Regions from separate parts of the Arthrobacter sp. 05L44 genome, predicted to be linked through region 2. Evidence: riboswitches for the same ligand, from Rfam matches in the RefSeq annotation. Region 2 holds a riboswitch; the other holds the start of a gene.
What was found. Region 2 has a riboswitch for glycine ahead of gcvP (aminomethyl-transferring glycine dehydrogenase). Riboswitches for the same ligand answer to the same signal wherever they lie in the genome.

Region 1: it holds a riboswitch for glycine, as region 2 does, so the genes downstream of both, cycA (D-serine/D-alanine/glycine transporter) here and gcvP (aminomethyl-transferring glycine dehydrogenase) in region 2, are expected to answer to the same signal.

The regions. Positions count from the first base shown of each region.
Region 1 covers NZ_JBFTNS010000002.1:197,414-202,388, forward strand. The annotation lists gene AC1DHY_RS06180 (thioesterase family protein) at 1-77, shown strand, start outside; gene AC1DHY_RS06185 (DUF2177 family protein) at 97-480, opposite strand; gene AC1DHY_RS06190 (lipoate--protein ligase family protein) at 497-1,246, shown strand; gene AC1DHY_RS06195 (DinB family protein) at 1,260-1,763, opposite strand; glycine riboswitch at 2,083-2,180, shown strand; gene cycA (D-serine/D-alanine/glycine transporter) at 2,334-3,803, shown strand; gene purU (formyltetrahydrofolate deformylase) at 3,800-4,711, shown strand; gene AC1DHY_RS06210 (methylenetetrahydrofolate reductase) at 4,746-4,975, shown strand, end outside.
Region 2 covers NZ_JBFTNS010000004.1:191,298-196,272, forward strand. The annotation lists gene gcvP (aminomethyl-transferring glycine dehydrogenase) at 1-2,156, opposite strand, end outside; glycine riboswitch at 2,196-2,310, opposite strand; glycine riboswitch at 2,312-2,410, opposite strand; gene AC1DHY_RS11155 (TetR/AcrR family transcriptional regulator) at 2,520-3,059, opposite strand; gene AC1DHY_RS11160 (MFS transporter) at 3,126-4,706, shown strand; gene AC1DHY_RS11165 (Dps family protein) at 4,794-4,975, opposite strand, start outside.

The DNA of each region.
Region 1 (4,975 bases), on a different contig from region 2:
TGACCTCCACCGTGCTGCACGACCTCACGGGACCGTTCGGGCGAGCCGAACAGATCCTGACGCTGCGGAAGAGCTGACCGGCGGCCGCGGCGCCGGCTAGTGGAAAACGAGCCAGCCGACGACGGTGGCCAGGCCGGTCAGGAACGCGCCCCAGAGGATGTCCGCGACCACGATCGCCAGCGGCCAGTTTTTCAGGGTGGCGGCGTTGGTGAGGTCATAGGTTGCATAGGCGAAGCCGCCCAGCGCGGCGCCGTAACCCAGCGCCGTCAGCCAGCTGCCGCCGTCGAGCGCGGGCCGGAGGGCAAAGAAGAGGATCCCGGCGATGTACAGCACGTAGAACACCACGGCGTACCCTAGATGGGGCTTGTCCGACATCAGGTGGCCCAAGTGCCGGCGGTAGAACTTGTTCATCGACTTGAGCCAGACGGCGTCGATGACGGCGAACGCGGCGGCTACCACCAGGAATTGCAGAATGACCATAAGGGAGCATAACAACATGCAGCAGGCCGCGGCGGGACCCCGGAACCTGACGGTGTTCCGGCAGGATCACTCCCTCGGCCCGGCGGCGGACCTCGACTTCGCCCTGACCCTTCTGCAGCGGGTCAAGACCGGGTCCCTGGTCCCCCTGCTGCGGCTCTACCGGCCCGCCCCCACGGTGGCGTTCGGCCAGCGTGACACCCACTTGCCTGGCTTTGACGCCGCCACCCTGGCCTGCCGGGAACTTGGTTTCGAACCGCTGGTCCGGAAGGCCGGGGGCAGGGCCGCCGCGTACCACGAGGGCACCCTGGTGATCGACCACCTGGAGCCCCATGCTGACGCGATTGCCGGGGCCAAAGGCCGGTTCTCCCTCTTCGGCGAGCTGCTGGCGCAGGCCCTGCGCGACGCCGGGGTGGCGGCCGCTGTCGGCGAGATTCCGGGGGAGTACTGCCCGGGCGAATTCAGTGTCCACGGCCGGGATCCCCTGGTCCCGGAGCACCCCATCAAGCTGGTCGGCACCGCCCAGCGAGTGGTGGCCGGCGGCTGGCTGTTCAGCTCCGTGATCATCGTGGAGAACTCCGCGCCCATCAGGGCAGTCCTCGAGGCGAGTTACGCCGCGCTGGGCCTTGACTGGGACCCGGCCACCGCCGGCGCCGCCGATGACCTGGTCCCGGGCCTGGACGTGCCCGCCGTGGAGGCAGCCGTACTGGCCGCCTACGCCCGGTACGCCACGCTCGACGACGGCGACTTCGGCGCCCTGCTGCCCTAACGGCCGAGACGGCTCACGCTGGGCGGGCGGCCAGGAGCTGTTCGCGCAGGATATCGGCGTGCCCGCAGTGCTGGGCCAGTTCCCGCAACAGGTGCAGGTAAACCCACCGCAGCGGCAGCGGGCCGCGCCTGTTTCCGGTCACCAGGTGGTCCAGGCCCAGGGGTGCGGCGCGCTCACGCGACTGGGCGCAGGCTTCCCGGTACGCGGCCTGGACGCCGGCGATCGAGTCATCGGCAGCCAGGATGAAGGACTCGTCCGGGGTGGCCGGAATACCGATGTCCTGCCGGCTGCGGCGGGTGATGGCCTCGTCGAACCAGACCTTCTCCACGAACGTGGCGTGCTTGACCAGCCCCAGCAGCGTGGTGCGGGAGGGGACCAGGGACGCGCGGGCCTCCTGTTCGGTCATTCCGTCCAGGCAATCGTGCAGCGCGGCCCGGTGTTCGTCGAGGAACGCGTCGAACTGCGTCCGCAGATCCGCCGCGAAAATACCGGGCTCCGTGCTGGGGTGATGGCTCATAGGCCACATCCTAATAGCACCCGGCCCGGCACCGGCCCCTGCGGCCCCTGCGGCCCCTCCGGCCCGGCCGGTGCTATCCGCCCGGAGGACCTACCGGCGGGTAGCGCCGGAACGCGGGCTGCGTCACAAATCCGGCGGTTTGACTTTCCGGCGTGATCCATCCCACACTGAATCCGCCGGACAATCCTTCCGAGGAGGTCCCGGCGATCATGTTTGGCGGTTACCGGCCCGAGCCAGGGCACGGCAACCATGACGACGCGTTCTTGCCCGGAGCCACCCTCCGCAGCGCCGCGTCACCCCCTATAAGTAAACAAGCCTATGATCTGCGGCGGGAGAGTCCTGCCGGTACATGCAGCAGGCGCCGTAGGAGCAAATCCTCCCCAGGAATCTCTCAGGCCCACGTACCGCCGCGGCGAGGCAACTCTGGAAAGCAGCCGGATCATTTCCCGGCTCACCGACGGTGCAAGCGGTTCCTGCGGGGGCAGGTACGCGGAAACTCTCAGGTCCAAGACAGAGCGGGGAGGAACCCGAATCATCGTGGCACCAGCCACTTGAACGATGGAGTTCCTTATGACGATTCAGCGACCACCTTCCACCATGGTTGAAGCTCCCCACCTCGAGCGGCAGCTCAGCAACCGGCACATCCAGCTCATCGCGATCGGCGGCGCCATCGGCACGGGCCTGTTTATGGGCTCGGGCAAGACCATCTCCGCGGCCGGCCCCTCGGTCATTTTCGTCTACATGATCATCGGCTTCATGCTGTTCTTCGTCATGCGGGCCATGGGCGAACTGTTGCTCTCCAACCTGCACTACAAGTCCTTCAGCGATTTCGCCGCCGATCTGCTGGGCCCGTGGGCGGGCTTCTTCACCGGCTGGACGTACTGGTTCTGCTGGGTGATCACCGGCATTGCCGACGTTATTGCCATTGCCGGGTACTCCCAGGAGCTCTGGCCCGGCCTGCCCCTCTGGATTCCGGGCCTGGTCACCATCGCGATCCTGCTGCTGCTGAACCTGACCACCGTCAAGGCCTTCGGCGAGACCGAATTCTGGTTCGCGCTGATCAAGATCGTCGCGATAGCGGCGTTGATTGTGGTGGGCCTGTTTATGATCTTCAGCGGGTTCAGCTCCGACGCCGGACCGGCGACTTTCAGCAACCTCTGGAGCCACGGCGGGTTCTTCCCGAACGAGTTCATGGGCTTTGTGGCCGGCTTCCAGATCGCCGTCTTCGCCTTCGTCGGCATCGAACTGGTCGGCACCACCGCAGCCGAGGCCAAGGACCCCGAGAAAAACCTGCCGCGGGCCATCAACTCCATTCCGATCCGTGTCCTGCTGTTCTACGTCGGCGCACTTATCATCCTGATGTCGGTCACGCCGTGGACCCAGTTCGCCGCCGGACACAGCCCGTTCATCGCCATGTTCTCCCTGGCCGGTCTCGGCGCCGCCGCCACCGTGGTCAACCTGGTGGTCCTGACCTCGGCCATGTCCTCGGCCAACTCCGGGATTTACTCCACCTCCCGCATGGTCTACGGCCTCGCCCAGGAAGGTGACGCCCCCGCCCCCTTCGCAGCGCTGTCCCGCCGCAAGGTTCCGCAGAACGCCTTGTTCCTCTCGTGCGTGCTGCTGCTCTCCGGCGTCGTGCTGATGTACGCGGGGGAGAACATCGGCAAGGCCTTCGAAATGGTTACAACCGTGTCCGCCGTCTGCTTCGTCTTCGTGTGGTCCATCATCCTGGCCAGCTACCTGGCCTTCCGCAGGCGCCGCCCGCAGCTGCACGATGCCTCGAAGTTCAAGATGCCCGGCGGCGTGCCCATGGTCTGGGTCGTCTTCGCCTTCTTCGCCTTCGTGCTCTGGACGCTGACCACGCAGCCGGACACGTTGTCGGCCCTGCTGGTGACGCCGGTCTGGTTCATCATCCTCGGCGCCGCATGGCTGGTCCTGCGCCGCCGTCCGGTGCACCTGGCCCGTTACGAGGCCTTCAAGGCCGAACTCCAGTCCGAGCAGGATGAAGCTGCCGGATCCCGGAAGGTGGAGAGCCAGTGAGCACCGCAGCAACCCCACAGCCCGGCGGCCCCGCAACTGAACAGCGGGAAGAGCCCGGCGCCGAGTTCGTCCTCACCCTCGACTGCGCCGAATCACCCGGCATCATCAACGCCGTGTCCAAATTCCTCCTGGACCACGGCTGCAACATTGTGGACATCAAGCAGTTCGGCGACCGGCTCGTGGAGCACTTCTTTATGCGCGTGCACTTCGTCTCAACCGGCACCGCGGCGGACGTCGAGGAGCTCCGGCAGGATTTCGCGCCGGTCGCCGCCGAGTGGGCGATGACCTGGCGGCTGGAACGCCACGGCCGGAAGCAGCGGATCCTCGTTATGGTCTCCAAATACGGGCACTGCCTGAACGATCTTCTCTTCCGCGCCAGGATCGGTGAACTCCCGGTCGAGATTGTCGCCGTCGTGTCCAACCACCCGGACCACGAGGGCCTGGTCACCTGGCACGGGATCCCCTTCCACCACGTGCCCGTCAGCCCCGCGACCAAACCGGAGGCAGAAGCAACGCTCCTGGACCTGGTGGAGGCGTACAACGTGGAACTGGTGGTCCTCGCCCGGTACATGCAAGTCCTCAGCGACAACCTCACGGCCAGGCTCGCCGGCAGGGCCATCAACATCCACCACTCCTTCCTGCCGAGCTTCAAAGGAGCCAAGCCCTACCACCAGGCTTACGCCCGCGGCGTCAAGACTGTCGGGGCCACGGCGCACTATGTGAACTCGGAACTGGATGAGGGGCCAATCATCGCCCAGCAGGTCATCGAGGTGGACCACACCTATACCCCGGAGGACCTCGTCGCCGTGGGCCGGGACGCCGAATGCAAGGCCCTGACGAACGCCGTCCGCTGGCACTCCGAGGGGCGCATCATCCTCTCAGGGAACCGCACCGTCATCCTGCGCTGACCCGCGCCCGCCTGCCCAAATTCTGGAGTTCCCTGTGAAGACCCACCTTCCTCTGTCAACCGCGTCCCATGCCCCGCCCGCCCAGCCGGACACAACACTGCCAGCGCGGCTGGAAATCATTCCCACCTCCGGCATCGTCACCAGAGTCCAGGCCGGACTCGCGCCGGGAACGGCACTGACCGTGACCTGCCTTCCCCATCACGGTGTCCAACCCACCCTGGAAACGGCCGTCCAGCTGCGCCGGCTCGGCCACAGCGTAGTCCC
Region 2 (4,975 bases):
GGGCCGACGCCGGGTCCGCCGCCTCCGTGCGGGATGCAGAAGGTCTTGTGCAGGTTCAGGTGCGAGACGTCGCCGCCGAACTGGCCAGGCTGGGCGAGGCCGACCAGGGCGTTCAGGTTGGCGCCGTCGATGTAGACCTGGCCGCCGGCTGCGTGGATGGCGTCGCAGACCTCGCGGACGTCGGCGTCGTAGACCCCGTGCGTGGAGGGGTAGGTGATCATGATGCAGGACAGCGCGTCGCGGTGCTGTTCGATCTTGGCGGTCAGGTCGGCGTGGTCGATCGTGCCGTCGGAGGCCGTGGCCACCACAACGACCTTCATGCCGGCCAGGACAGCGGACGCGGCGTTGGTGCCGTGCGCCGAGGCGGGGATCAGGCAGACGGTTCGCTGGGCGTCGCCGCGGGAGAGGTGGTAGCCGCGGATCGCGAGGAGCCCTGCGAGTTCGCCCTGGGACCCGGCGTTGGGCTGGATGGAGACCTGGTCGTAGCCGGTGATCTCGGTCAGCTGCGCCTCGAGGTCTTCGATCAGTTCGCGCCAGCCGGCGGTCTGGGACTCCGGGGCGAACGGGTGGATGGAGGCGAACTCGGGCCAGGAGATGGCTTCCATTTCGGCGGTCGCGTTCAGCTTCATGGTGCATGAGCCCAGCGGGATCATGGTGCGGTCCAGGGCCAGGTCACGGTCCGAGAGGCGCCGGATGTAGCGCAGCAGCTGGGTTTCGGAGCGGTGGGTGTTGAACACCGGGTGCTGCAGGTAGTCCGAGGTCCGTTCGACGGCGGAGTCCAGGGCGAAGCCGGTGGCCGCGGCGTCCTCGGCGACAGTGGCACCGAAGGCGGCGACGACGTCGGCGACGATTGCCGGCGTCGTGGCTTCATCAGCGGAGATACCGACGGTGTCGGCGTCGATGGCGCGCAGGTTGATGCCCTTGGCGTCGGCGGCGGCGATGATTCCGGCGGCGTTGCCCGGCACGGACACGGTGACGGTGTCGAAGAAGGAGGTGTGCAGCACGTCCAGGCCGGCAGCCTGGAGCGAGGCGGCGATGGTCTTGGCGTGGCCGTGGGTGGTCTCGGCGATGGCCTTGAGCCCGTCGGGGCCGTGGTAGACGGCGTAGAAGGACGCGACGATGGCCAGCAGCGCCTGGGCGGTGCAGATGTTGGACGTGGCCTTCTCGCGGCGGATGTGCTGCTCGCGGGTCTGCAGCGCCAGCCGGTAGGCGGGGATGCCGGCGTTGTCCTTGGAGACGCCAACCAGGCGGCCGGGCATGGAGCGCTCCAGGCCCTTCTGGACGGCCATGTAAGCCGCGTGCGGGCCGCCGAAGAACAGCGGCACACCGAGGCGCTGCGCGGAGCCGACGGCGATGTCGGCCCCCTGCTCGCCGGGAGGGGTGATCAGGGTCAGGGACAGCAGGTCCGCGGCCACGGTGACGAGGGCGCCGCGTTCCTTGGCCTCGGCAATGACGGCGGTGTGGTCGAAGACGCGGCCGGAGACGCCCGGCTGCTGCAGCACGACGCCGTTGATAACGCCCTTGGGCAGGCCCTTGGACAGATCGGCGACCTCAACTTCGAAGCCGAGGGCCTCGGCGCGGCCCTTGACGATCGCGATGGTCTGCGGGAGGCAGTCGGCGTCGAGGACGGTCTTGCCGTCGTGGGCGGCCTTGTTCTTGTTGGCCCGGCGCATCATCAGGACGGCTTCGGCAACGGCGGTGGCTTCGTCCAGGAGCGAGGCGTTGGCGATCGGCAGGCCCACGAGGTCCTGGACCATGGTCTGGAAGTTCAGCAGCGCCTCGAGCCGGCCCTGGGAGATTTCCGGCTGGTAGGGCGTGTAGGCGGTGTACCAGGCCGGGGCTTCGAGGATGTTCCGGCGGATGACGGCCGGGGTGACGGTGTCGAAGTAGCCCTGGCCGATCATCTGGACGGCGGTCTTGTTCTTCGAGGCCAGCGTGCGCAGCTCGGCGAGGACTTCCACTTCGCTGAGCGCTACGCCCAGCGCCAGGTCAGAATCCTGCCGGATGTCCTTCGGTACGGCGGTGTCCACAAGGTCGTTGACGGTGTCGTAGCCGACTGCCTTGAGCATGGCGGCGACGTCGGCCTGGCGGCGGGCGCCAATATGCCGGTCAACGAAGGACGTGGAGGCTGAGGTAACAGTCACTAGGAACTCCATAACTAAGGCGGCGCACGGTACGCCACATTGATTCGGGTTCCTCCCCGCTCTGTATTGGACCTGAGAGTTTCCGCGCAGCCGCTATGCGGGGCTCCGCTTGCACCGTCGGTGAGCACGTCGCGTCAGATAACGCACGTGCTACTTTCCAGAGTTGCCTTGCCGCGGCGGTACATGGGCCTGAGAGATTCCTGGGGAGGATTTGCTCCTACGGCGCCTGCTTGTACCTACTTGCAGAACTCTCCCGCCGCAGATCAAAGGCATATTCAATTGCTCGTGACCATAGTCACAGACTTATTGTCCTACGCCGGGGGCAAGGTCCGCAAACCAGTGACGCCGGAGCCGCGACATATACGGCCCCGCCCGTCAGCCGCGCAGCCGTTCGACGGCGGCCAGCAGGCTTTCGACGTCGCCCGCCATTTCCGTCGGCGCCCCGCCCGGTCCCCGGGCGAGCATCGCATTGAAGTACAGCCCGTCCCCCAGATAGAGAACGGGCTTGGCCATCGCGGGGCCGACGTCCGCCGCGAGGAGGGCCAGCCAGCTCGCCTGCACGCCTGCCATCCGTTGCAGGGTCTCGGCGTGTGCCACTTCGGCCAGCCGGGTGGCGGCCACAAAGACCCGGTCCAGTGGGGTGTCGGCCCACACCGAGGACTTGATGAAGTACGCGGCGGCCCCTTCGGGCGCAGCGGCCATGGCGGCGAGGTCGTCGGCGAGGAGCCGGTCCAGGCGCTCCAGCAGCACCGTGATCATGGCGTCCTTGGTGGGGAAATGGTACAGCAGACCGCCCTTGGAGACGCCGGCCAGCCTGGCTACCGCGTCGAGGGTGGCGGCCCGCTCCCCCTCGGTGATGAGCAGGGACTCGAAGGCGTCGAGGACGGCTTCACGGGCGACGGGTTTTCTGGCCATGGCTCCCATCATGCCCGGCGCACCGCCAATTTCTTAACTGTACCGTCCAGACGGTACAGTTATTCGATGACCGTCTCCTACCGCCCGTCGACCTCCGGTACCACCCGCGGCACCACCTCCGCTCCGCGCCCGGCGTGGCGCGACTGGCTGGCCCTGGCCCTGCTGATGTTTCCGGTGCTGCTCGTTGCCGTGGATAACACCGCCCTCACGTTCGCGCTGCCGGCGATCGCGCGCAGCCTGGACGCCTCCGGAGTGGAACTGCTGTGGATCGTCGACACATACCCCCTGGTCCTGGCCGGCCTGCTGGTCGCGATGGGTAGCCTGGGCGACCGGATTGGCCGCCGGCGGCTGCTGTTCATCGGCAGCGCCGGTTTCGCGGCAGTCTCCGCGGTGACAGCCTTCGCGCCCGCCGCTGAGTGGCTGATCGCAGGGCGGGCGGGGCTCGGCTTCTTCGGCGCCATGCTGATGCCGTCCACGCTGTCCCTGATCCGCAACATCTTCCCCGAACCCAACCGCCGGCGGCTGGCCGTGGCGGTCTGGGCCGCGGGGTTCTCCGGTGGCGCCGCGTTGGGGCCCATCTTCGGAGGGTGGCTCGTGGAACACCTCTGGTGGGGAGCGGTCCTGCTGGTCGCGGTGCCCATCATCCTGCCCCTGCTGGTCCTCGGCCCTGCCCTGATCCCGGAATCCCGGGACCCGAACCCCGGCCGGGTGGATCTGCCGAGCATCGCCTTGTCCATGCTCGCCATGGCCCCGGCGGTCTACGGCATCAAAATCCTGGCCACCGAGGGCATGGCAGCGGGACCGCTCGCCGCCCTTGGCGCCGGCCTGCTGATGGGTTACGCCTTCGTCCGCCGCCAGCGCCGGCTGGCAGCGGACGAGTCCGGCACTCCCCTGCTGGATCTGAGCCTCTTCGGCAACCCCGTGTTCAGCACCGCCATTACGGCCAACGTGCTGGCGCTGTTTTCCTACAACGGTTTTATCCTGTTCCTCGCCCAGCACCTGCAACTGCTGGAGGGGCAGTCGCCGTCCGAGTCCGGGATGGCCATGATCCCCGCACTGGTCGCCACTGTGGTGGCCGGGTTGCTGGTGGTGCCCCTGGTCCGCAAAGTCCGACCCGGCTTTGTGGTGGCCGGCGGCCTGGTCCTGAGCGCCACCGGCTACGGCCTGGTGGCCCTCGGCGACCACAGCGCCGGTCCCGGCATCCTGCTGGCGGCCCTGCTGGTGCTCTGCCTGGGCGTCGGAGCCGCCGAAACCATTTCCAACGACCTGATCCTGGGGTCCGTGCCGGCGGCCAAATCGGGAGCCGCGGCCGCCATTTCCGAGACCGGCTACGAGGTTGGCTCACTGCTCGGCACGGCCGTCCTTGGCTCCATCCTGACGGCGTCGTACCAGCACAACCTGCGGCTGCCGGCCGGCACTGCGGGGACGGCGCCGGCGGAGGCCACCGCGCGGGCCGGCGAAACCCTGGCGGGGGCTACGGAGCTGGCCCAGACCCTCCCCGGACCCGCGGCCGAGGCCGTGATGGCTGCCGCGCGGGCGGCGTTCGACTCCGGCGTCCACGTCACGGCCGCCATCGCCCTGGCACTGATGGCCGGCACGGCAGTGCTGGCCGCCGTCGTGCTCCGGAGGGTGCCGACGGCGGGCTAGCGGCCGCCGCCGTGCGCCCGGCGTTAAACGCCAGCGTCCGACGCCGGGAAACCCGGCGTCGGACGCTGCATGGGCGTAGGGCCCGAACTACTTCTTGGAGTCGGGGGTGGTGACGCTGGCGGTGGCGCGCATCGTCTCGGCGTTCACCATCCAGGCGTACTGCTCGAACTTGGCAATGAACTCGTGCAGCAGGTCCGCGGTGGTGGGGTCTTCCTCGTCGACCTCGTCGTGGACCTTGCGCATGGTGCCAACGGCGGCCTCGAGCGCGG